3 regions of the Bacillus sp. JK106 genome follow, and region 3 is predicted to be linked to each of the others. Evidence: riboswitches for the same ligand, from Rfam matches in the RefSeq annotation. Region 3 holds a riboswitch; each other region holds the start of a gene.
What was found. A riboswitch is a leader RNA that binds a small molecule or an ion and turns the genes downstream of it on or off. The one in region 3 is predicted to bind thiamine pyrophosphate.

Region 1: it holds a riboswitch for thiamine pyrophosphate, as region 3 does, so the genes downstream of both, thiC (phosphomethylpyrimidine synthase ThiC) here and ACWJJS_RS17100 (TIR domain-containing protein) in region 3, are expected to answer to the same signal.
Region 2: it holds a riboswitch for thiamine pyrophosphate, as region 3 does, so the genes downstream of both, tenA (thiaminase II) here and ACWJJS_RS17100 (TIR domain-containing protein) in region 3, are expected to answer to the same signal.

Annotation. Positions count from the first base shown of each region.
Region 1 covers NZ_JBSJQC010000002.1:2,612-10,346, forward strand. Annotated here, with positions in the region: rRNA gene rrf (5S ribosomal RNA) at 94-209, shown strand; tRNA gene ACWJJS_RS05445 (tRNA-Asn) at 219-293, shown strand; tRNA gene ACWJJS_RS05450 (tRNA-Ser) at 299-389, shown strand; tRNA gene ACWJJS_RS05455 (tRNA-Glu) at 426-497, shown strand; tRNA gene ACWJJS_RS05460 (tRNA-Val) at 508-583, shown strand; tRNA gene ACWJJS_RS05465 (tRNA-Met) at 591-667, shown strand; tRNA gene ACWJJS_RS05470 (tRNA-Asp) at 675-751, shown strand; tRNA gene ACWJJS_RS05475 (tRNA-Phe) at 762-837, shown strand; tRNA gene ACWJJS_RS05480 (tRNA-Thr) at 841-913, shown strand; tRNA gene ACWJJS_RS05485 (tRNA-Tyr) at 925-1,009, shown strand; tRNA gene ACWJJS_RS05490 (tRNA-Trp) at 1,020-1,093, shown strand; tRNA gene ACWJJS_RS05495 (tRNA-His) at 1,123-1,198, shown strand; tRNA gene ACWJJS_RS05500 (tRNA-Gln) at 1,208-1,279, shown strand; tRNA gene ACWJJS_RS05505 (tRNA-Gly) at 1,334-1,408, shown strand; tRNA gene ACWJJS_RS05510 (tRNA-Cys) at 1,415-1,485, shown strand; tRNA gene ACWJJS_RS05515 (tRNA-Leu) at 1,493-1,581, shown strand; tRNA gene ACWJJS_RS05520 (tRNA-Leu) at 1,828-1,909, shown strand; gene ACWJJS_RS05525 (hypothetical protein) at 2,350-2,634, shown strand; gene ACWJJS_RS05530 (Type 1 glutamine amidotransferase-like domain-containing protein) at 2,720-3,418, shown strand; TPP riboswitch at 3,468-3,578, shown strand; gene thiC (phosphomethylpyrimidine synthase ThiC) at 3,700-5,472, shown strand; gene ACWJJS_RS05540 (FAD-binding oxidoreductase) at 5,513-6,868, opposite strand; gene ACWJJS_RS05545 (FbpB family small basic protein) at 7,123-7,302, shown strand; gene ACWJJS_RS05550 (ABC transporter substrate-binding protein) at 7,305-7,735, shown strand, end outside.
Region 2 covers NZ_JBSJQC010000002.1:267,050-274,784, reverse strand. Annotated here, with positions in the region: gene thiF (thiazole biosynthesis adenylyltransferase ThiF) at 1-11, opposite strand, end outside; gene thiG (thiazole synthase) at 8-778, opposite strand; gene thiS (sulfur carrier protein ThiS) at 775-978, opposite strand; gene thiO (glycine oxidase ThiO) at 975-2,084, opposite strand; gene tenI (thiazole tautomerase TenI) at 2,068-2,685, opposite strand; gene tenA (thiaminase II) at 2,663-3,370, opposite strand; TPP riboswitch at 3,458-3,566, opposite strand; gene ACWJJS_RS06900 (monovalent cation:proton antiporter family protein) at 3,620-5,464, opposite strand; gene prpE (bis(5'-nucleosyl)-tetraphosphatase PrpE) at 5,692-6,441, shown strand; gene ACWJJS_RS06890 (RluA family pseudouridine synthase) at 6,474-7,367, opposite strand; gene ACWJJS_RS06885 (NAD kinase) at 7,382-7,735, opposite strand, start outside.
Region 3 covers NZ_JBSJQC010000004.1:347,824-355,558, reverse strand. Annotated here, with positions in the region: gene ACWJJS_RS17120 (HAD-IIA family hydrolase) at 124-1,359, opposite strand; gene thiD (bifunctional hydroxymethylpyrimidine kinase/phosphomethylpyrimidine kinase) at 1,371-2,189, opposite strand; gene ACWJJS_RS17110 (class I SAM-dependent methyltransferase) at 2,204-2,962, opposite strand; gene ACWJJS_RS17105 (thymidylate synthase) at 2,959-3,969, opposite strand; gene ACWJJS_RS17100 (TIR domain-containing protein) at 3,966-4,430, opposite strand; TPP riboswitch at 4,508-4,611, opposite strand; gene ACWJJS_RS17095 (hypothetical protein) at 4,729-5,109, opposite strand; gene ACWJJS_RS17090 (dihydrodipicolinate synthase family protein) at 5,302-6,102, opposite strand; gene ACWJJS_RS17085 (DinB family protein) at 6,351-6,878, shown strand; gene ACWJJS_RS17080 (cupin domain-containing protein) at 7,137-7,670, opposite strand.

The DNA.
Region 1 (7,735 bases), on a different contig from region 3:
TATGCTTTCTGTTATCTAGTTTTGAGAGAATTTTTTAAAAAAACTCTTGCTTTTTCTGAAATACATAGTATAATAATACATGTCACTAAAACGTCTGGTGATGATGGCGAAGAGGTCACACCCGTTCCCATGCCGAACACGGAAGTTAAGCTCTTCAGCGCCGATGGTAGTCGGGGGTTTCCCCCTGTGAGAGTAGGACATCGCCAGGCAGACTTCATTCCGCAGTAGCTCAGTGGTAGAGCTATCGGCTGTTAACCGATCGGTCGTAGGTTCGAATCCTACCTGCGGAGCCATTTATGGAGAGCTGTCCGAGTGGCCGAAGGAGCACGATTGGAAATCGTGTAGGCGGTAACCCCGTCTCAAGGGTTCGAATCCCTTGCTCTCCGCCACTAATTATCAATACATAACAAACGAAAAAATACCAGGGCCCGTTGGTCAAGCGGTTAAGACACCGCCCTTTCACGGCGGTAACACGGGTTCGAATCCCGTACGGGTCACTTATATGATGGAGGATTAGCTCAGCTGGGAGAGCATCTGCCTTACAAGCAGAGGGTCGGCGGTTCGAGCCCGTCATCCTCCACCATTATCATCGCGGGGTGGAGCAGTTCGGTAGCTCGTCGGGCTCATAACCCGAAGGTCGCAGGTTCAAATCCTGCCCCCGCAACCAAAAAAATGGTCCGGTAGTTCAGTTGGTTAGAATGCCTGCCTGTCACGCAGGAGGTCGCGGGTTCGAGTCCCGTCCGGACCGCCATTTATAAAAAGGCTCGGTAGCTCAGTTGGTAGAGCAACGGACTGAAAATCCGTGTGTCGGCGGTTCGATTCCGTCCCGAGCCACCATTTGCCGGTCTAGCTCAATTGGTAGAGCAACTGACTTGTAATCAGTAGGTTGGGGGTTCAAGTCCTCTGGCCGGCACTCTAAATGATGGAGGGGTAGCGAAGTGGCTAAACGCGGCGGACTGTAAATCCGCTCCCTCAGGGTTCGGCAGTTCGAATCTGCCCCCCTCCACCATTTTATAAATAGGGGCATAGTTTAACGGTAGAACAGAGGTCTCCAAAACCTCCGGTGTGGGTTCGATTCCTACTGCCCCTGCCACTATATTATTTATTCATCTTCAGATTATGGCGGTTGTGGCGAAGTGGTTAACGCACCAGATTGTGGCTCTGGCACTCGTGGGTTCGATTCCCATCAATCGCCCCATATTATCATTGGGCTATAGCCAAGCGGTAAGGCAACGGACTTTGACTCCGTCATGCGTTGGTTCGAATCCAGCTAGCCCAGTTGCATTTTTTAAAAAACAACAGCATAAGATGTAATAAGTTCTTTTTACATGTTGCGGAAGTAGTTCAGTGGTAGAACATCACCTTGCCAAGGTGGGGGTCGCGGGTTCGAATCCCGTCTTCCGCTCCAAATTACGGCGGCATAGCCAAGTGGTAAGGCAGAGGTCTGCAAAACCTTTATCCCCGGTTCGAATCCGGGTGTCGCCTTTCTATTGCCGGGGTGGTGGAATTGGCAGACACACAGGACTTAAAATCCTGCGGTAGGTGACTACCGTGCCGGTTCAAGTCCGGCCCTCGGCACCAATTTAACTTTGGACGCACCATGTTAAATTGGTCATCAATTTTCACATTATAAAACATATATGAGAGTGATTTGCATATTGCAGGTCACTTTTTTTATATAATAAAAGCGTGAAGACTATCAATATAAGTTTCTTGCTTGTATCGTATATACTGCATTACCATTTGAAAAAACTTTACTAAAACCATTGACACCTTATAAAATGCATGTTATATTTATATACGTCGGTTGAACACGACGCATTACATGCCGGTGTGGCGGAATTGGCAGACGCGCACGACTCAAAATCGTGTTCCTTCTGGAGTGCCGGTTCGACCCCGGCCACCGGTATACAAAGGCTTCTACATATTGTAGAAGCCTTTTTTTTGTATGAAAATATCCTCCAAGGCTTGTGAAAACATGATACCTGCAGCAGGAGGAGCTGGATTCGGCGCACCGTGCTTATATTAAGGAAACACCGATTCGGCCGTGGAGTTTAATCTTTCCGATCGGCTGCTTTTGCTATTAACACTGTTTCTCAGCTGGTGGGGCGGCCATTCAAAAGCGATATGCTTGAGGTCATGTTAATCGCATTATTGGCAGCGGTTATTGCAGCATTAGCTCTTTTTATGTTTCAGCGCTTTCCTGCAGGCGAGCTTGTTACCCATTTTATTAAGGGCGGAAACGAATTGGTCAACGTTATTATTATGTTATCGCTGATTTGAGCCGTAACAGCAGTAGCTGAAAATCTGGGATTCTCGAAATATGTTACTTCTCATTTAACATCATGGATCCCTCATATGTTTATTGCGCCGTCTCTTTTTATACTGGGGGCTGTTATATCCTATTTTATCGGGTCATCCTGGGGGACTTGGGACGCTGGCGGTTCAGTTACATACCAGCTTATTATTAGCGATCGGGGCCGTGTTTGCGAGCGGAACATTTGGTTTGCTTCTCCCCTCAGTGATAATACGGTGTTGGGGATCAATGTTGTGAAGTATGCCCGTTCGAAGCTTGTTCCGGCGATTATCGCCGCGGGGATCTCCGTTATGTTATACGGTGCGTATTTCAGATAATAAATACTTTTTGAAGGCGTTATCCGAAATTGGGATAACGCCTTTTTAATGAGCTGTTATACTTGAGAAAAAAGAGGTGATGACATTGAAGCAGATTATTACAATGGGCGGCGGGGGGTTTTCAATGGAGCCGGATCATCTTGTGCTGGATCAGTATATTTTAGAGCAGTCGGCGCGGTCAAAGCCGAAAGTTTGTTTTTTGCCGACGGCAAGCGGAGATTCGGAGAATTATATCAGCAGGTTTTATCAGGCCTTTCAAAAGCTGTGGTGTGAGCCGGATCACTTGTCGCTGTTTAAACCGCCGGGTTCTGATCTCAGATCCTTTCTCATGAAGAAAGATATTATATATGTCGGCGGCGGAAATACGCGCAATATGCTTGTCTTATGGAAAGAGTGGGGGCTTGACCTTATTCTTCGTGAAGCTTGGGAAAACAGCATCATCTTGGCGGGTCTCAGCGCCGGAGCGATTTGCTGGTATGAAGAAGGAGTGACGGATTCAGCGGGGGATTTGCGAGAGTTAAGAGCTTTAGGATTTTTGCCGGGCAGCTTTTGTCCGCACTATGACGGAGAAGCGGAGCGCCGGCCGGTGTATCACCGCCTGATTTCCGAAAAGAAACTCAGGGCGGGCTATGCCGCTGATGACGGCGCTGCGCTTCATTATAAAGACGGTCAGCTGTTCCGGGCTGTCTCTTCCCGGGAAACCGCAAAGGGTTATCGGGTTTTTAATACCGAAGAAGGCGTTCGGGAAACAGAGCTTATGACCGTCCCGTTATCTGAATTTTGATAATATGCTTTTTTTTGTACACAACTTATGTTACGATGAGAGCGAAATCAATAGTTACTGGGGGTGCCCGTCTGAGCGGGCTGAGAGAGAAGCGGCGGCTTCTTAACCCTTTGGACCTGATCTGGTTCGTACCAGCGTGGGGAAGTAAAGGTTTTATTATTGTTGATGAAAACAATAATAGTTTCTTTCTGACTGCAAAACCGGGTTCTTCTTTGAACCCGGTTTTTTTGTGCTGGTGCTGAGCTTGGTTCTGTTATTCAAATGATAAAGGAGAGATTTGTATGCAAAATCAATCAGTACAGCAAGCGAACATTTCCATTATGTCGAGCTTTTCCGGCAGTAAAAAGGTTTATGCAGAAGGTTCTTCGCCCGACATACGAGTGCCGATGCGGGAAATCAGCCTTAGTCCGACAACGGGGGCGTTCGGGGAAGAGGAGAATGCGCCGGTCCGTGTTTATGATACGAGCGGATCGTATACAGACCCGGATGTACAGATTGATATTCATGAAGGTCTGGGGGCGCTCCGCACAAAGTGGATTACCGGGCGTGGAGATGTAGAAGAATATAACGGCCGGACCGTGAGACCTGAAGACAACGGCTATAAAAAAGAGGGCCGTGCCGCCGAATACCCCGGCCTGCAGCGGAAACCGCTTCGGGCCAAGCCGGGGAAAAATGTAACACAATTGCATTATGCGAGAAAAGGCATCATTACGCCGGAAATGGAGTTTATCGCAATTCGCGAGCATGTGTCTCCCGAATTTGTCAGAGACGAGGTAGCCAGCGGCCGGGCGATTATTCCTTCTAACGTCAACCACCCGGAAAGCGAGCCGATGATTATCGGCCGGAATTTTCATGTGAAAATTAATGCCAATATCGGCAACTCGGCTGTTACATCTTCTATCGAAGAAGAAGTCGAAAAAATGACGTGGGCGATTCGCTGGGGCGCCGATACGATGATGGACTTATCCACGGGAAAAGACATTCATACGACGCGTGAATGGATTATCCGCAACTGCCCCGTGCCTGTGGGGACGGTGCCGATTTATCAGGCGCTTGAAAAAGTTAATGGCATTGCCGAGGATTTAACGTGGGACATTTATCGTGACACATTGATTGAGCAGGCGGAGCAGGGCGTGGATTATTTCACCATCCATGCCGGCGTATTGCTTCGTTACGTCCCGTTAACGGCCAAACGCACGACGGGAATCGTATCCCGCGGCGGGGCGATTATGGCGCAATGGTGCCTGGCTCATCATCAGGAAAGCTTTCTGTACACGCATTTTGAAGAAATTTGTGAAATCATGAAGACCTATGATATCGCTTTTTCACTTGGTGACGGGCTTCGTCCGGGTTCGATTGCGGATGCCAATGATGAAGCGCAGTTTGCGGAATTGGAGACTCTCGGAGAATTGACGGAGATTGCGTGGAAGCACGATGTGCAAGTGATGATCGAAGGACCGGGTCATGTGCCGATGCATAAAATTAAGGAAAACATGGACAAGCAGCTGGAAATTTGTAAAGAGGCGCCTTTTTACACGCTCGGCCCATTAACGACGGATATCGCTCCGGGCTATGACCACATTACTTCAGCGATCGGCGCGGCGATGATCGGCTGGTACGGGACGGCGATGCTTTGCTATGTCACGCCGAAGGAGCATTTGGGGCTGCCGAATCGTGATGATGTAAGAGAAGGCGTCATTACGTACAAAATCGCGGCACATGCCGCAGACCTTGCTAAAGGGCATCCGGGTGCACAGATCCGTGACGATGCTCTGTCTAAGGCGCGGTTTGAATTCCGTTGGCGTGATCAATTTCATTTGTCACTTGATCCTGAAAGAGCAATGGAATATCATGATGAAACACTGCCGGCTGAAGGCGCAAAAACGGCTCACTTCTGTTCGATGTGCGGCCCGAAGTTCTGCAGCATGAGAATTTCTCAGGATATTCGTGATTATGCGAAGGAAAACGGACTTACTGAAGACGAGGCCGTCAATGAAGGGCTGAAAGAAAAAGCAAAAGAGTTTGCAGAGAAGGGAAGCCGCTTATATCAATAAAAGAAAAGATGAAGATGGAGTGTGTCCATCTTCATCTTTTTTAGAAAAACGGTGAACGGCGAAGCGGCGGAATGCTCTGCTCGAAGCGGAATATATTTTCCGGATCATATTTCGTTTTGATTTGACGGAGGCGGTGAACATTTTCTCCGTAATACGTTTGCAGCCAGTTTCTGATTTCTCTATCAGGCCAATTCACATAATCTCCCATCGTTTCTCTTGATAGGGACGTTCTCAGTCCTTCGATCCAGCGGACATTTTGTCTTTCTTCTTCAGCAGATGTCCAAGTTGTAATATATTCTTGGGCAATGATTGCGTTGCGATAGTAGAATGCCGTTTGGTCCGGAGCGATCCGTCCGGCCGCCCCGCCGAGAGATTGCTGCCAGACACTGGCGTTTTCGTTCGGAGCGTGCTCTAAATAGCGCTTTAAAGTGGATATTGCGCGTGTTGATAATGGTTTTTCAATAAAGGATCCTGACCGCTTCATCTTTTGCGGCTGATTGCCTCCCGGGCTGTTAAAAAAGGCTGCCGCTTTAATAAATGGCACTGTCTTGACCATGCCGCTTGTCGGTTTTCCCGCTTTCATTAACGGAGCCAGCAGTTCTTTCAGCTCCTCTTTTGTCCCGGTAAATTGACCGAGCGCTTCTATGCGGTTGACTTCCTTAGGCCAAAACTGAATTGATGAGGTAAGCCGGTTGTCTGTAAATGGAGCCCAGCGCTGCCACGTGTTAAATACTTCCTCAAAATCATTCCAGCCCCAAGTGACAGAAAAAACAGACACGCACGAGATCGGCACGGCTTTAAACATCATGGATGTGACAATGCCGAAGTTGCCTCCCCCTCCGCCCTGAGATGCCCAAAATAGATCAGAGTGCTTTGAGCGGTTGACCGTGATCAAGTCAGCACCCGCTTTTTCGTCCGCTATGATCATTTCGAGCTGGAGGAGACGATCGCAAGTCAGTCCGGCAGTCCTTGTTAAATATCCGATTCCTCCCCCGAGCGTCAGCCCCGTGATTCCCACATTCGCAATGGTTCCCGCAGGAAGGGTCAAGCCGTACCGCCAGAGTGTCCGGTAGACTTCCCCCAATTCGGCTCCCGCTTCAATCGAGACCAGCCGCTTATCCTCATTTACTCTTATTTTCTTCATTTCACTGAGATCAATGACTAGTCCGTCATTTAGCAGAGAAAAATTTTCGTAGCTGTGTCTTCCGCCTCTGATACGGAAAGGCACATTGTTCTCACGCGCCCATCTCACCGCATTGAGGGCGTCATGTTTGTTTTGACAAAACACAATGATGTCTGGATATCTTTGCAGGCTTAAATTGATATTGGTTCTTGCAGCATTATAGTCCGGGTCATCTTTTTTGACGATGCGACCGGTCAATGTTGTCTTTTCCACATTCTCACTCACTTTCACTTGTAATCTGCTATGTTTTCTAGCATATGCGGAAAAATGAGAGAGTGTATGAGGAAAACCCCCGGAAGGACACGATATTTTAAATTATAGTTGACAGGTAGGGATTGTATGAATTAACATAATCATTACATATTTCCAAACGATGGCTGATCGGATCACCGAAGGCTCTTATCTATTAAACAGATAAGGGCCTTTTTTGCGTGAAAGTCATTAAATGAAAAGCGGAGGGATGAAAAGTGGCGTTAAAAAAGGTATCACATGTGCGCAAAAAGAGCAAAAAACGGAAAAAGTACAGAAAACACACATTGAATTTCGAACTGCTTGTAGAGAAAAACAAACGGGAGATTATGAGAAATGAGGAACAGATGGAGCAGATTTATATAAAGATAGATGAAAAGCATGCGGGGGTTCGATAAAGATGAAGGGAAAATGGAGGATAAAAACAACGGTACTCGCGCTGTCGGTATCCATCATGTTATCAGGGTGCGCGTTAGGGAGTTCCGGGGAAGAACCGTCATCTGCGGCTGATAAAAAGGAAGAAACACGTATCGCCCATGTCAAGACAAAGGAATTTAAAGCTTCTCATCCGGCGGCGATTCCCGCTAAATCGAAAGCCAGAACTGACACTTTTGTTGCTGGGATTTCCGCGCCGGGCGGCGTGTTTCTGCCGTACTTCTACGAAAACGGCTGGGATGGAAATGCGACAGATCCTATTTTTGAACCGTTAGTCAAACTGGATAAAACGGGGAAGCCTGCTCCGGCTCTTGCGGAAAGCTGGAAAATTTCCAAAGATCAGCTAACATACACGTTCCGTTTAAGAAAAAATCTCGTTTTCAGCGACGGTTCACC
Region 2 (7,735 bases), on a different contig from region 3:
CTGTCCGTCATACCGGAAGACCGTCTCGCGGACTGCTTGCAGTTCCGTAATCTTTCACCGGAATTCTCCCGGCTTCATAAGAAAGACGGCCCGCTTCTACGGCAAGCTTCATCGCCCTGGCCATTTTGACCGGATCATCTGCGCCTGACACAGCGGTATTTAACAGCACGCCGTCAGCCCCGAGCTCCATCGCGTAGGCGGCGTCTTTTGAAGATCCGACGCCGGCATCGACAATGACCGGCACCTTCGCCTGTTCAATGATAAAAGAAAGATTCAGCGGATTTAAAATTCCCTGACCGGAACCGATCGGCGAAGCGCCCGGCATAATGGCATGCACCCCGAGCTCCTCAAGACGTCTTGCGAGCACGACATCATCCGACGTATACGGAAGCACGATAAATCCCTCTTCGAGCAGCTGTTCTGATGCTTTCAGCGTTTCAACCGGATCAGGCAAAAGTGACCGGCTGCATCCGATGACTTCTACTTTTATCATGTCACAAAGCCCTGAAGCTTTGGCAAGCCTTGCGATTCGGACCGCCTCTTCAGCCGTTGCGGCGCCGGCCGTATTCGGCAGAAGCGTGTATTTAGACAAATCAAGCTGTTCGAGAAAGTTAGGCTGAGACTCTTCAAAGATGTTCATCCGCCGCACCGCAAAGGTTAAAATATCTGATTCCGAGACGGCCACCGCCTCTTTCTGAATCTCAAAACTCGGATATTTTCCCGTTCCTAACAGCAATCTTGACCGAAACTGTTTTCCGCCTATTGTTAACATCCTCATCCGCCTCCTACAAAATGGACAATTTCTATGACATCGCGGTCACACAAACTTGTATTTTCATAATTCTTTTTTTCAATGATTTCTTTATTTCTCTCCACAACTACGATTCTTTGGTCAAGCTGGTACAATTCAAGCAAATCCTGAACCGTCCCCTCTTTTCGATTCCAATCAATTTGTTTTCCGTTCAGCTGAAGGATCATATATGAACAGCCTCCTTGCGATCGATTCGAAACGCTTCTTCCCATTCCTGTTTAATCTGTCTTTCCATGATCATATCCCGCACCATTTCAGCCGTTGCCGGCGCCAACAGGATGCCGTTCCGAAAATGGCCGGCGGCGAAGATGATGCCGCTGTCTTCAGGGTGTTGCCCGATAAACGGCTTGCCGTCTCTTGTTCCCGGCCTGAGCCCCGCCCAAAACCGGTCTATTTTCATATGTTCGATGGCGGGAAGCATGGTTTTCGCTTTTGCAATGACGGCCTCAATTCCTCCGATGTCAGGCGTATCGCTCCAGTCACCCTGTTTCATCGTGGCGCCGATGACAAGCCGGCCGCTTTTTCTCGGGACGACATAACAATGATCATGGTAAAGGGTTTTGGTCAGCGGGGTATCGTCATTCCACACGGAAAGGCATTCTCCTTTCACAGGAAAAAAAGGCTGTCCCAAGCCGAGCTGGCTGAAAAACCGGCCGCTCCATACACCGCTTGCAACTGCGACTTTGTCAGCATAAACATCCCCGCCGGACGTTGTGATGCAGTATTCTCCGTTCACCCGTTTTACGGAGGTGGCTTGTGTATGCTCATATATGTGAGCGCCATAGCGCCGCGCCCCTTTTGCATACGCTTTGCAAACATAGTACGGTTCGACATGGACATCGTCTTTTATAAAACTGGCGCCGAGAATGTCTTTTGAAGCGTAAGGCTCTTTTTCAAGGGCATCTTCCGCTGAAAGCCAAGTGACGGAAGGCAGATCATCCATCTTCCGTAAACGGGCGATATCTTCTTCGGTATACGCCAGTTTAAGCATTCCGCCGTTATGGCGCCTGATGTCAATGCCGCAAACTTCCTCAAGCTCTTGCCCCGCCGCTTCATACAGCCTTTGACTGTGCATGGCAAAATCAAAAAACGCATCCCGTTTTTCACATTCCGCATGAGCGCCCAGCATTCCCGCGGCAGCGCTTGTCGTTTTTCGGCCGACTTCTCCGCCTTCAAACAAGACAACGTTCTGCTGCGTCTTCGCCAGCTCATAAGAAATGGCGCACCCGATAATTCCGCCGCCGATCACCGCCGTATCATAGTGTTTCTTCATAATCGGCCTCCCTTACCGCGCGTGCATACCGTTTTGCCGCCTCCTCAGGATTTTCAGCTGAGAAAATGCCTGACATGACGGCAATTCCGTCCGGCTTCGCCTGCTTTGTGTGTCCGATCGTCTGCAGTGTCATTCCGCCGATTGCGATAACGGGGATGGAAAGCGTGCGTTTGATCTCTGAAAGCAGGCTGATGCCTCTTGCTTCAAGTCCTTGTTTACATTCGGTTTCAAATATATGGCCGAACACCACATAATCCGCATCTTCCTTTTCAGCTTGGATGGCTTCTTCCAGCGAATGAACCGAACGTCCGATATGAAGATGGGGAAATCTGCTTCGCACCTGTTTTACGGAAAAGCTGCGGGACGGAAGCTGAACACGGTGTATGTTGGCAAAAAGCGCGATATCCGCCCTGTCATTGATGATCAATTTGTCCTTATCCGCACCGCCCTTTTTCAAAAGGGACAAAAGCTGCATGATCTCTCCCGCTGTTTTATCCCGCTCACGGATATGGATAAAGCTCACTTCGCGCTGAATCGATAGAATATCCTCGGCCAGCTCGGCAACGGGTTTGCGATTATCAGTTACCGCGTGCAGCTCCAAAGGATTCCACCTCTTTTCCGTCCTTCTCGGACCAGCCTTCTTTTTGATAAGCCATTCCCCAAAATTGATATTCATAATAGCTTGAAATCACAAAATTCTCTTTCATTTTTGCACGGATTTCCTCTGTGCTGTTTTCAGCAATCTCATCAAAACGGCTGATCTGTTCTTCGACCTGCTGTCTGAACCAGTCTCCGCCGTATGTACCGACCCATTTTTCATAAATCGGATGCTCCGGTTTGCACTCTTTTAAGTGTTCGCCGACTTCATAATAAAGCCAATAACAGGGCAGAAGCGCAGCTAATATTTCTCCAAAATTGCCGCTCATCACCGATCTGTACATATGAGACGTATAAGAATAGGCGGTCGGTGCCGGTTTAAATGCCGCACGCTCTTCTTCCGTAATTCCTAAAAGCTCCGTAAACTCGCGGTGCAGCGCCATTTCCGCTTCATATGTCCCTTGAGCGTGGCCCGCCATCCTGCCCGTCGTAAACAAGTCTTCGGCATATGCGGCGCCGAACGCCTGAACTTTTGCAAAATGCGTCAAATAGTAGGAATCTTGCAGCACGTAATAGCTGAAACGGTCAATCGGCAGGCTTCCGTCACCGATTCCCGTTACAAACGGATGAACAAAACTTCCGTCCCACCATTCGGCAGCCGCCTGTCTGCATTCTTCAGAAAATGTCATCATGTCTTCCCCCCTGATAAAATAAAAAAACCACTTTCCCGCATCGGAAAAGTGGTTTGGAATTTAAATGGATAAAAGGAACCCCAAAAAAATACCGCTCCACTTCCCTACGCAGGTCTGAACCTGTTCAAGTTATGAGGGTCTAAAAGTCTCACTTTTATCTCAGCCCTTATGAAGGACACCCCTAGTGGTCATACGATTAATGATTTATTTGTTATGCCTTCTATATTATCACGAATTGCAATTTGGTCAAGCTTCAAGGATTTTTCTCAGTTCCGACACGTAGTTGCGCGAGCCCGTGACGATGAGACGGTCTCCTGTTTTCAGCCGCGTGTCTCCGTGCGGAACGATGCTGTCCACACCTCTGAAAATCCGGACGAAAATCACATCGCCCATCAGCGGAAATTCCCGCAGAATGATGCCGTTATACGCCGGGTTTTCCAGATTGATCTGATATAACGAAGACTCCTCATTCGTCAGGAGGCTCATCACGCCCGGCGCCTCAATTAACGCGCGCAGCAGCGTTTTTGTAGACATAAGGATAGAAAAAATACTGATGCCCTCTTCTTTCAGTTTTGTTTCATGCTCAACCGAGCCGACGCTTGCGATGATACGCTCAGTCCCTTTCTCTTTCGCTAGTAAGGCGATTTCAGCGTTCACATCTTCATTTCCCGTCGCCACGACAAGAATATCCGTTTTAAAAATACCGTGCGACTCAAGCGTGCCGGGCTCGTAATCAGAAATCGTGTCAACTGAAAAAACGGATTCCGCAAGCGTTTCCCCGGCATTTTCCTGATACACATGGACGACCCGTACTTCATATTCCTCCTCTGGCAATTCCAGCGTAACCGGGAGCGTCATTTGATTGGCGCCGATAAATGTAATGCGCTTTTTTTCCTGCGGCGCGCTTTGCCGTTTGAATAATTTCTTAAAGCCGATCGGCGTGATGATGCTGGCAATAACCGCAACTAAAGTCAGCGCGCCGGACATATTGGCGCTGATAATGTGGAGCCTTTCTCCGATCGTAGCCGCCGCGATAACAAGCGACAGCGTGGACGTCAGCAAAAAGCCCGAAGCAAACACGGTTCTTTTGTCGTACCATTTCTTTAAATAAAACACCGGGAACATTTTGCTGATAAACAGCGCAAGCAGAAGAAGCGGAATCATCGTTAATGTTTTCGGATCTTGGAAAAGCGTCCAAATGTCCAATTTCACCCCGACCATGACGAAAAAGATCGGAATTAAAAACCCGTAGCCGAAGGAATCCAGCTGTTCCACCATTTCTTTATTCGGAGACAGAAGCGATACCAGAACGCCTGCCAAAAACGCGCCGAGAATATTTTCCGCCCCGAGAGATTCCGATAAAGCGACAAGCACGATAATCAGTGTGAAAATGGCTCTCGTGCCGATCTGCACAGTGCCTTTAGACATCGACTGCACAAATGAACGATGTTTAAAGATCCTGCCGAAGAAATACAGCACGACCCCCGCGGCAAAGAGAATCAACAGAAGCCACATATTTCCGCTGTCTTCTCCGTAAAGAGAAGAGAAGAAAGCGAGCAGAATCATTGTAGCCAAGTCCGCGATAACGGCGACAAGCAGGATAATCTGGCCGATATTGGAGTTCATGATCCGTTCTTCTTTTAAAGTCGGGACCACCACACCGAGTGATATCGTCGAAATAATAAGCGTCATTAAAAATGCGTTTTGTATAAAACCGGCTAATACAAAGGCATAGGACAGCAGCAATGATAAAATAAAGATGCCGAAAAAGATAATCAGTGCGGCAGAAAACGTGTTGGGCGCTTCCTTGCCGTTCGGAAGGAATTGTTTTTTCTTCCCTTTCTCAAATGAAGAAAAATCAATTTCCAAGCCGCTTAAAAACATTAAAAAGATAAAGCCGAGAACAGACAGCGTCTCCAGCCACGTGTCTCCCTGAACGACAAGATTCAGGCCGCTTTTTCCGATAATAAGCCCCATGATGATCTCCGCGACGACGACGGGGATGCTGAGCTTAAACCGATGTAAAAGGAGCGGCGTCAAAAAAGCGACGATCAAAACGACGACTAAAGATGCGACTGATGTGTGTTCCATTTGTAAATACCTCCTTAAAACAAGGGTTATAAAAGCCCGCTTTAAGCGGGCGAAACCTTACTTTTTTTTAAAAACATAACGCATATTCTAACAAGGCTGAACGCGAAAAAAAAGTGATAAGGCTTTATTTCTTTAATTCTTTTTTAATTTGTGCAAAAACAGCGTAATTAGGTATAGGAATTAGCCCCATAATAAATAAAAAACCGTTAATAAGGAGGCTGACACGAATGGCTTACGACATCATCAGCGATATACACGGATGTTATGACGAAATGATCGCCTTAATGCAAAAGCTCGGATATGAAGTGAAAGACGGAACGCCCGTCCATTCTGAAGGCAGAACGCTTGTCTTTGCGGGGGATTTAACGGACAGAGGCCCAAAATCCGTAGAAGTGATGCGTTTTGTGGCAAAAGCATATGAAAAAGGAGCCGTCCGTTATGTCCCGGGAAATCATTGCAACAAACTGTATCGTTACTTAAAAGGAAACCCCGTAAAAGTGATGCACGGACTGGAAACGACGGCAGCCGAACTGAAAGAGCTGTCTCCCGCCGACAGAACGGAAGTCTCCGGACAATTTATCCGATTATATGAGTCAGCGCCGCTTTATGATATTTTACATAATGGCGATCTCGTTGTCGCTCACGCCGGCATAAAAGCTGACGATATCGGTAAATACTCGCGTAAGGTAAAAGAATTTGTTCTGTACGGCGATATTACGGGTGAAACGCATCCCGACGGCAGACCCGTCAGAAGAGACTGGGCTGCCGACTATGAAGGTAAAGCGTGGGTTGTGTACGGCCATACCCCGGTAAAACGCCCCCGGATCGTCAACCGTACGATCAACATTGATACAGGGTGCGTCTTCGGCAATCAGCTGACAGGCTTTCGTTTTCCGGAGCATGAAACCGTCTCTGTGGAAAGCTCAATGCCCTATGATGCTTCACGATTTCGCGAGGATCACGGCAGGCAGGCATGAAAAAAGCCCGAAACCGATAAACGGTTCGGGCTTTACATGTGTTCAATTAATGTTTTCATATCGTCAGGCACCGGGGCGTGAAAAACGAGCGTTTCTCCGGTCATGGGGTGTACGAATGAAAGCCGCTCACTGTGAAGAGCCTGCCGGGCAATTCCCTCATTTTTTCCGCCGTACAGTGTATCACCGACTAACGGATGGCCGAGGTAGCTCATGTGCACCCGGATTTGATGCGTCCGCCCCGTTTCCAGCCGCAGGGCTGCAAGCGTAAACGCATGTCCCGCTTTTTCCGTTTGAAAATGCGTCACCGCTCGTTGTCCATCCGGCGTTACCATCCGCTCAATAATACTGTCGTGTTTTCTTCCGATGGGCGCGTCCACCGTTCCTTCCTTCTGCAGCATGATCCCGTGTACGACAGCGAGATACCGCCTGCTGACAAGCCCCTTTTTCTGCGCTGCCGACAAAAGAGAATGGGAAAGCCGATGTTTGGCGATGAGCATCGCCCCCGATGTATCCCTGTCAAGGCGGGTGACAAGATGAACCGTTGATGGCACGCCGCTTTTTCGGTAGTGGCTGATCACTCCGTTAGCGATGCTTTCCGACGGGTGTTCTCTTGATGGAATTGAGGAGACATACGGCTGTTTATTGACCACAAGCACATGGTCATCTTCATAAAGAATATCAAGCGGAACCGGCTCAGGCAAAAGCGTTTCACTCACATGCTCCTTCGGAAATTCAATCTTAAGCACGTCTCCCTCCGCTAACACGGTGCGGACGGTTACATGCTCTCCGTTCACAAGCAGGTCTCCCCCGCCGAATTTAATGTCAGCGAGAAGCCGCTTTGAAATGCCGAGCTGCGCCGTATATTCTTTTACCGTCATGCCGGCTTCCCGGGCAGTCATGTTCTTTTGGATAAAAAAGTTGTCCAATCCGTTTCCTCTTTCTATTCGCCTTTTCCGATAAAGGAATCCTGCACCCTTTTCCAAAACGGAAAAGGGCGGAATCTTGCAAATCTGACTTTTTCATTTGCCACACGGCATAGAATGGACTTGACATCCTTATGCAGCAAGGTTAAATGATCAATTGTGACTTGAAAGTCGACGTCGTTTCTCGGTTTGATGACACAGTTATGATGATCGGGAAGCAAAAGCGGCGAGCCGACAGTCCTGAACACTCTGTTGTTGATGGATGCCATTTCCGCAAGCTGAATCGCCCTGATGGAAGGGTGGATGATCGCGCCGCCTAACGCCTTATTATAAGCCGTGCTTCCGGAAGGCGTGGACAGACATAAACCGTC
Region 3 (7,735 bases):
GGAATTAAAAAACACCAAGGGTCTGTGACACTTGGTGTTTTTGGAACGCGGCCGAGAGATACGGGTTGAGAATCGTTAATTCTTGTAAATAACTCCCAAAAAGTATTTTTGGCGTACTGTTCCTTATCGAATAAAAGCATTCTCTTTCATTTCCAAAGCATCATCCAGCCATCTCGGGTGCATCGGCAAGAGATGTTCAGGTAATTCATGGATATCAAAATATCTGATTTCCATGGCTTCCTCTGTGGATTTTTTCAAAGTGCCGCCGATGACGTCACATTGAAAACAATTGGTAATAAAATGGCTGACTCTGCCGTCAGGGTATATAAAGGTTTGTGAACTCGGATCAGAATAAACGCCTATCATTTTAGAGACTTTCACCACTAATCCAGTTTCCTCTTCTATTTCTCTTATAATTGCTTGTTCAACTGTTTCACCAGGTTCCACATGGCCTGAAGGAATGCCCCATAAACCATTATCAGCACGCTTCATTAATAAAACGGAACTTGATTCTTTCATTATAATTCCAGCGACTCCGGCTTTCACTTGTTCTGTCCATTGGAAATCCGGTTTTTTCCGTACTTCTGCCTTTATTTCATTATCGAACAAGTCTTTCAGATCGCGGATCACAACATCCGGATTTCTAAAATCATGTTTTGCAGGAAATAAAGTATGTTGATCAGAAACTAATACGGAAGTTATGCCTATTTGGTTTGCTCCGACAATATCTGTTTCAGGCGTATCCCCGATCATAACGCATCTCTCTTTATCCTCAAAAGGCTCTAGTACTTTTTCAAATATTGAAGACGCCGGTTTTCCAATTATCATCGGCTCTTTAGCAGCTGCTGTTTTAACAGCCGCGACTATAGCGCCTGTCGCGGGAGCTGGTCCGTTAGCGGCAGGAAATGTTTTATCCCCGTTTGCAGCGATAAATGAAGCTCCGCAGCGGATGAGGTTTACTGCCTTATGCACATCCTGAAATGTAATATTTTGATCCCATCCAATGACAACAGCCTCCGCTTGATCTTCCGTAAGATCAATACCGGCCTTTTGAATTTCACTTTTAAGTTGGTCATTTCCCAATATATATGCCTTCTTTATTCCTTCACTGACAAGGTAATCAGCTGTTGCCCACCCCGCAGTAACGACTTCATCAATACTTGCTGAAATCCCCAGTTTATGAAGGCGTTTCACAATCGTTTCTCTTGTAACACAAGGATCATTCGTTAAAAAGCGAATGGCTTTCTTTTCTTCACGGAGTCGTTTTAAAGAGGCCACAGCTCCTGGTAAAGCTTTATCTCCTATATATATCACTCCGTCTAAATCAAATAAAAATACATCATAATTCTTGGAGATCATCGTAACACTCCTTAAGCGGTTGTCTCTTGGTTAATAGTTGAGCGATACGCAAAATGATTTGTAGGGCCTTGTCCTTTCCCGATTCCTAAGGGATGTTTAATGGCTGCTGAAATGAATTCCTTTCCAGTTGCCACTGATTCCGGTATGCTGTGCTGCTTTGCAAGCTCTGCAGTTATCACAGCTGAAAATGTACATCCTGTTCCATGAGTATGCTTTGTATCAAAGCGGGGAGAAACAAATTCCTCGAAGTCCTCGTCAAAGTACAAAATATCACGGGCTTCTCCGTTCAGGTGCCCCCCTTTTACGACAGCACTTTTCGCCCCGTATACCTCCACTATTTCTTTCGCCGCATCACGCATCTGCTGTACAGTCTCGATTGATTTGCCGATGATTACTTCCGCTTCCGGAATGTTCGGTGTAATAACAGTTGTTTGGGGTATTAATAATTTCTTCAAATGATCAATGGCGTCCTTATGGAGCAGATGATGTCCGCTTTTAGCAATCATAACCGGATCCATCACATACGATTGAATATTTGCGTCTTTTAACTTTTCTGCCAGCAATTCAATAATTCCTATACTTGCAAGCATACCGGTTTTGACAGCATCCGGTTTTATATCATCCATGACACAGTCTATTTGCTGAGATATATTCTGAAGAGACATCTCCTCAAAACTTTTCACACCAAGTGTGTTTTGTGCAACAACTGATGTAATAACAGCCATTCCATATACCTTTTGTTCCTGAAATGTTTTTAAATCCGCATGAATTCCCGCCCCTCCGGAAGGATCAGTCCCAGCAATCGAAAGCGCTTTATAAATATCCGTCAACTTACACTCCTCCTTCAGGCAGGTTTCACTGCTTTAAAAATGACAAAAGGCGGATACTCCTTTTCACATTTCCAATTATTAAATTGAAACTCTTTCTCTATGGCTTTTACATGCTCTTGGTCAATATCGTTTAACGTTGGTTCTGATAAAGTTACATTTTCAAAACCTGCATGAGTTAATAGTTTATAATACATTGACTTCGGCCAATGAAAATCATTTAAAATTAAATCTGCTTGTCCCGGAACATGGAGCCATTCATTTCTTTCTTCTCCGTAAGAATATTCTTTCCCCGGTATTCCATTGCGGAAGGTTGAAAATTCAATTCCGGTTGAATCAGGATTCGTATCGAGTATGACAAATGAAGCTCCTGGTTTTAACACACGAAAAATTTCATTTATGATACCTTTGATACGCTGGTCACTATCCGTATTAATAAAAACATAACAGGCCATTGCAGCATCAACCGAGTGATCTGGTAAGAAGGAAAGATTATCGTGTTCAATTAAATGATAGTCCACATGAGGATGTTGTCTTTTTGCCTTTGCTATATCTAACATCTTCCTTGATTCATCGACTGCGATCACATTGCAGCCTATTCTGTCAGCCAGCCTATAAGCTACCTTTCCCGGACCGCATCCGAAATCGAGCACCTTTTTAATCTCCGCTTTATCAAAAGTACGAAAAACAAACTCAAAACCTAACGTTTGTTCTAAAACGTCATTATAAGCATCGAATTTACCAGCAACACTGTCTTCTTTCCATGAAGTTTTCATTGAATTTCCTCCTTTTGCTCAATTGAGAAATAATGAGACCACTTATTCCTGACGAAATATTGATATATAGGAAGTAAACTTTGAAATAGAGAATGATCCATATCCCGTTTATATGCAATATGCTGGTATATACTGAAAAGGAAAAGAATCTGTTTCCAGTAATCAGGTAAATCGAGCATTTCAATATCGTTTTTTGTCATAGAAATGTGATCTTTCCTAAGTAATTCTTCATACTTTAAGACTGTTTCAATGGACGGCCAGTTATTTCCCTCAGGCATTTTCGGAAATTCAAATTCCGGAATATCATGGTGATTTTCAGCTTCCTCAAGCACCGTTTTCGCCCATTCATGATCTGAATCATAAATATGGATTGATCCCGCATTATGAAAATATTCTCCGACTTCTAAACGCAGTTCTCTGGCCATTAATTCCTGCATGAAGGTAAATGAGAAAAGATCACTGATCATCCCGCGAAAAGCATCATTTGCACGCATGACAGAAGACATGTATAATTCGCCTTCCCTCACAAAAAACTGCAAACCGATTGTGCAGGAAACATCTATATTTTCTGAAACGAAGAGTTCCGAAGCATCGAATATTTGAATAAATGCCCTTTTTGAATCAATATCTTCTTGTGTCAAAAGATTTTTTATTCTATTCCATTGATTTAGTTTTGCATTTCCGAATTCAAATATTTTAGGCCCATACGCAGTGCCTGTTAATGTTTTTTTATTCATTGAATATGAAGGCATTTTTTTATTGTAATAACTGATAAAATCTAAGTCGTTACTCCCCGATAAATACCATAACACTTCAGCAAAATTAAACACGATATTGGTTTTTCTTGAGGATAAATAAGTGACACGTTCTATTGGATTTTCCAGAGTCAGATGGTAGTTCAATTGTTCTCTGCTTTTTTGTCCGCGCGGTGAATTGAAAAATTCAGGGTTGTGATAGATGTCATACAGCGTTTCCGTATATGCTTCATGAAAAGTTCTCTTTCTCATTGAGATTCCGCCTTATATGCTGCAAAGATATTTTTAATGTTCTCTAATAAATCATCTGTATCTTTATAGCTGATGTACTCAACATCCGCCACTGCATTTAACCCTTGAATTAAGAAAGCATAATCCTTGTCCTTTTCTAGAAATAGCACGATCTTTTTTTTCAAGGCAGAAGCCCATCCAATTTCTATATGTGTTCCGGGAGAAGCGGGTGATCCGGGGAATGCTGCAAAAAGGTCGCAAGTGCTTATTTCATCAAAATCAATTTTAGTGCATTGAAGGGGTGTCATGAAATCTTTCCCCCACCCTTCCCGCTTGTGAGCATTATGAACCAGCCATCCTTCATTCTCAAAAAAGGAAATTAATGATTCCAGCTTTCCTCTCTCATACGTACTCATCAATCCAGTTTTCTCATCTACTAAACTTTTAAAAGGCCCTGCCAGAAAAACTTTTTTCGTCGCCACTTCATATCACCCTTTCAAAATAAATAAAGCCACTTTCCTCTATGGAAAGTGGCTTAAATATAGATAAGATAAAGAATCTCTCTAATTTTTCACTTCCCTACGCTGGTATTAACCAAATCAGGTTCAAAGGGTCAGGACGTATTGTCTCTTCTCAGCTATTAAAGCTCCCCTAGTGACTTTTTATAAATATTTACTTTAATTCTATGCTATTCCATATAAATAGTCAAACAATGACCGGCAAAAAGCGCTGCGGATATCACTGGGATTCCTCTTCAATATTGCAGCTTACCCACTAGTTTTAAAACCTTCCGGCCTCTTTTTTCCTGCCAACGAATAAGGTCACGGCCACACTCGCTGAACTGACCAAAGTCCCCAGAACGGCAGCAAGAATTGTCAAAAAGCCATGGGGAATCAGAAATCCAATCGGAATGAGGCCCGCAAACGTGAGAACGATAAAACATTGATAGACTCCGGATATGATTCTCACAACCAAGCTGCTAAAAAAGGACATGACGAATGGCGGAATGAACAAACATAAAATGATTCCGAGTGAGATCAATAAAATCATAGGCTCGTCAAAAGAAATGACACGATCGCCGGGAGACTCTTCAGCCGCCGCGAATACAGCAAATATAGACATCATCAGCGTAAGAAAAACAAGAAAAAACCTTTTCAGCAACGTTATGACTCCTTCTTATAAAAACGGGTATCCTTTTTTAATGACAATAACCAATTTATGTTATCAAATGAAATAATATGAAGTCAATTGATGAATGAATCATAATAAAGCGTGTCATTTTCTTCCGTGAAGCCGTATCACCGCCGGAATACATTCCTTTTGATTATGCCTATGATCAAAAATACACTTCACTTAACTTGATATCATAGGTGACCGGCAGCTGCCTGCTGGAATCCCAATCTTCTTATAGTGATTTTTTATATTCATGACAGTATGATGATTTGTCACTTCATCAATCAGATCGTTTATTCGATCCAGATTGATCGGTTTATTTTCTGATAAGATGCTGAAGCTTTCTCTGATTTCTTCAGGATAGACATTTCCGGCCATGCTTGACAGGCCGTTACACCCGTTACTCAGCATCTTCGGAAATTCAACGTCCCCTGCCGCAAACAAAATAAAGTGATCAGGGAACTCTGTTTGTTTATGACGCAGAACGTCTCCTCCTTCTTTCAGCCCCCTTATCCCGGGATGCCGGCTTATTAAGTCTTTAAGCGCTTTCTCACTCAGATTAAAACCGGTCCGGCCGGGGTTATTATAAAGCACAGCCTCTTTAGAGGTATGACTGAGAAGTTCGTCAACGTAATAAACGGCTTGCTGCTGTGTCGGTCTTATATAAGGAGGAAAACCAATCAATACAGAATCAATATTGGTTTTCTCAATGTGTTTCATCAGTTTGACGGCATCACTGGTTCTTACGGCTGAAACCCCGAACATCAGTTCAACATCTTCAAATTTTCGCTGATTAACATACTCAATGATCTGAAGGCGCTCATCTATGCTGAGTGAATGCTGTTCACCAGTCGTGCCGCATATGAGTAACGAATTAATACCGCTGTTTTTCAAATGTTCGACAATAGCATCAAATCCTTCTAAATATAAACTTTCATCTTCATGAAAAGGCGTAGGGATAGCAACATTAAAATTTCGCATGAGAATGTCCTCCAAGTACATATTCTTGAATATCTGCAGAGTATCATATAACACTGTCTGACATTTAAAAAGGTACAGTTTCAGATAATTCAACATGTCAGATGTAAAGGCCGACACACAAAAAAAAGCAGGCAAAGAGAGCCTGCTTCATTGCTTCATCCTATAGCGATTCATTCTTTGGATTGCTTGACAAATAAGAGTAATAAGGCAAACTAAATATAAAAATTGTACTAATGAGGCGGGGTTTTATGATTTTAGATTTAAAAGGTGAAACGCACATGGATCATCTTGTGGGAATGCTGTATTCTGCCGTTAATGAAAATTACTGCCGCTTAATATCCATTGTGTCAGACATGTCACAGCAAGAGATCGATTATAAAGGACCAAATCAAACATACAATAGTACAGCTCAGCTAATAAGACACTTAGCATATGTTGATCTCAACTGGATATTTAGAATAAAGGGTGAACCGATACCAAAGCAGCTTGAAGAGAAGTATGGACCAATGTTAGATCAGAACAATAAGATCCCTTTCATTTCCGGTGTTTCATTAAAACAAATTCTCACTGATTATGAAGAAGTATTCAGCATGTTTAAGTCTGTTTGTTATCAGCTAACTGACGATCAGCTGAATCACACAGTAGATTATGAAGCAGATAAACAAGCAACCATTCAATGGGGAATATGGCATATGGCAGACCATAATAGATATCATCAAGCTCATATTAATCAGCTTCGCAAATGGTTTGAAGAGAAACAGAAACTTGACAGTTAATGCCGCTTAGTAGGAGGAGCAAGGATAAATTTATTACAAATTCATGTTCACTGACTGCCAATCAATTAAAATGGTCAGACAAAAAACCACATTTGCTGTTGAAAAGTTGTGGAATAAAGCATCGCATCAACTGCACTATGACAAGCTGAAACGTTAATATTTTGTGTTTCAGCCATTCAATCGCTATATTTGATCATGCTGTCCCAATACGATTTTTTTTATAGTCTTTGCAGCAGCAAAGTCCTCTGGAATCCTATACTAATCTTCCGCAGCCGCTGCATCGGCCTTTGTCACATGAACTGTACCAAACGGATGGTTGGGAGGAGCGTAAATTGAATATAGTTTTAACGGCGTATTACCCGTATTAATCACATTGTGCCACGTGCCGGCAGGGACAACAATGGCATAATCATCATAGACATTTCTTCGGAAACTTAAATGATCTTTACTCTTGCCCATTTTAACTAGCCCTCGGCCTTGCTCAATCCGTAAGAATTGATCTACGTTAGGATGGATCTCCAAACCGATATCTTCTCCAATGCCAAGACTCATCAAAGTAATTTGAAAATGCTTTCCTGTCCATAGGGCCGTACGGAACGTATTGTTTTGTTTTGCGGCTTTATTGATATTCACGACAAATGGTTTTGGTCCATAATCTTTCAAGAGAAGGTTTCTATCTTCGTATGAAGGATCATAGTTATTTGGAACAGTCCAATAAACAGATCTTCCATCGCTATACATCGGTACGTTCACACAATAATAATATTGATGCGAAAAAGGTATATAATACATTTTTCATCCCCGCAATTTTAAATTTTTGTGATATTATCCTATGCGTTTTGTAATGAGAGTGTGCC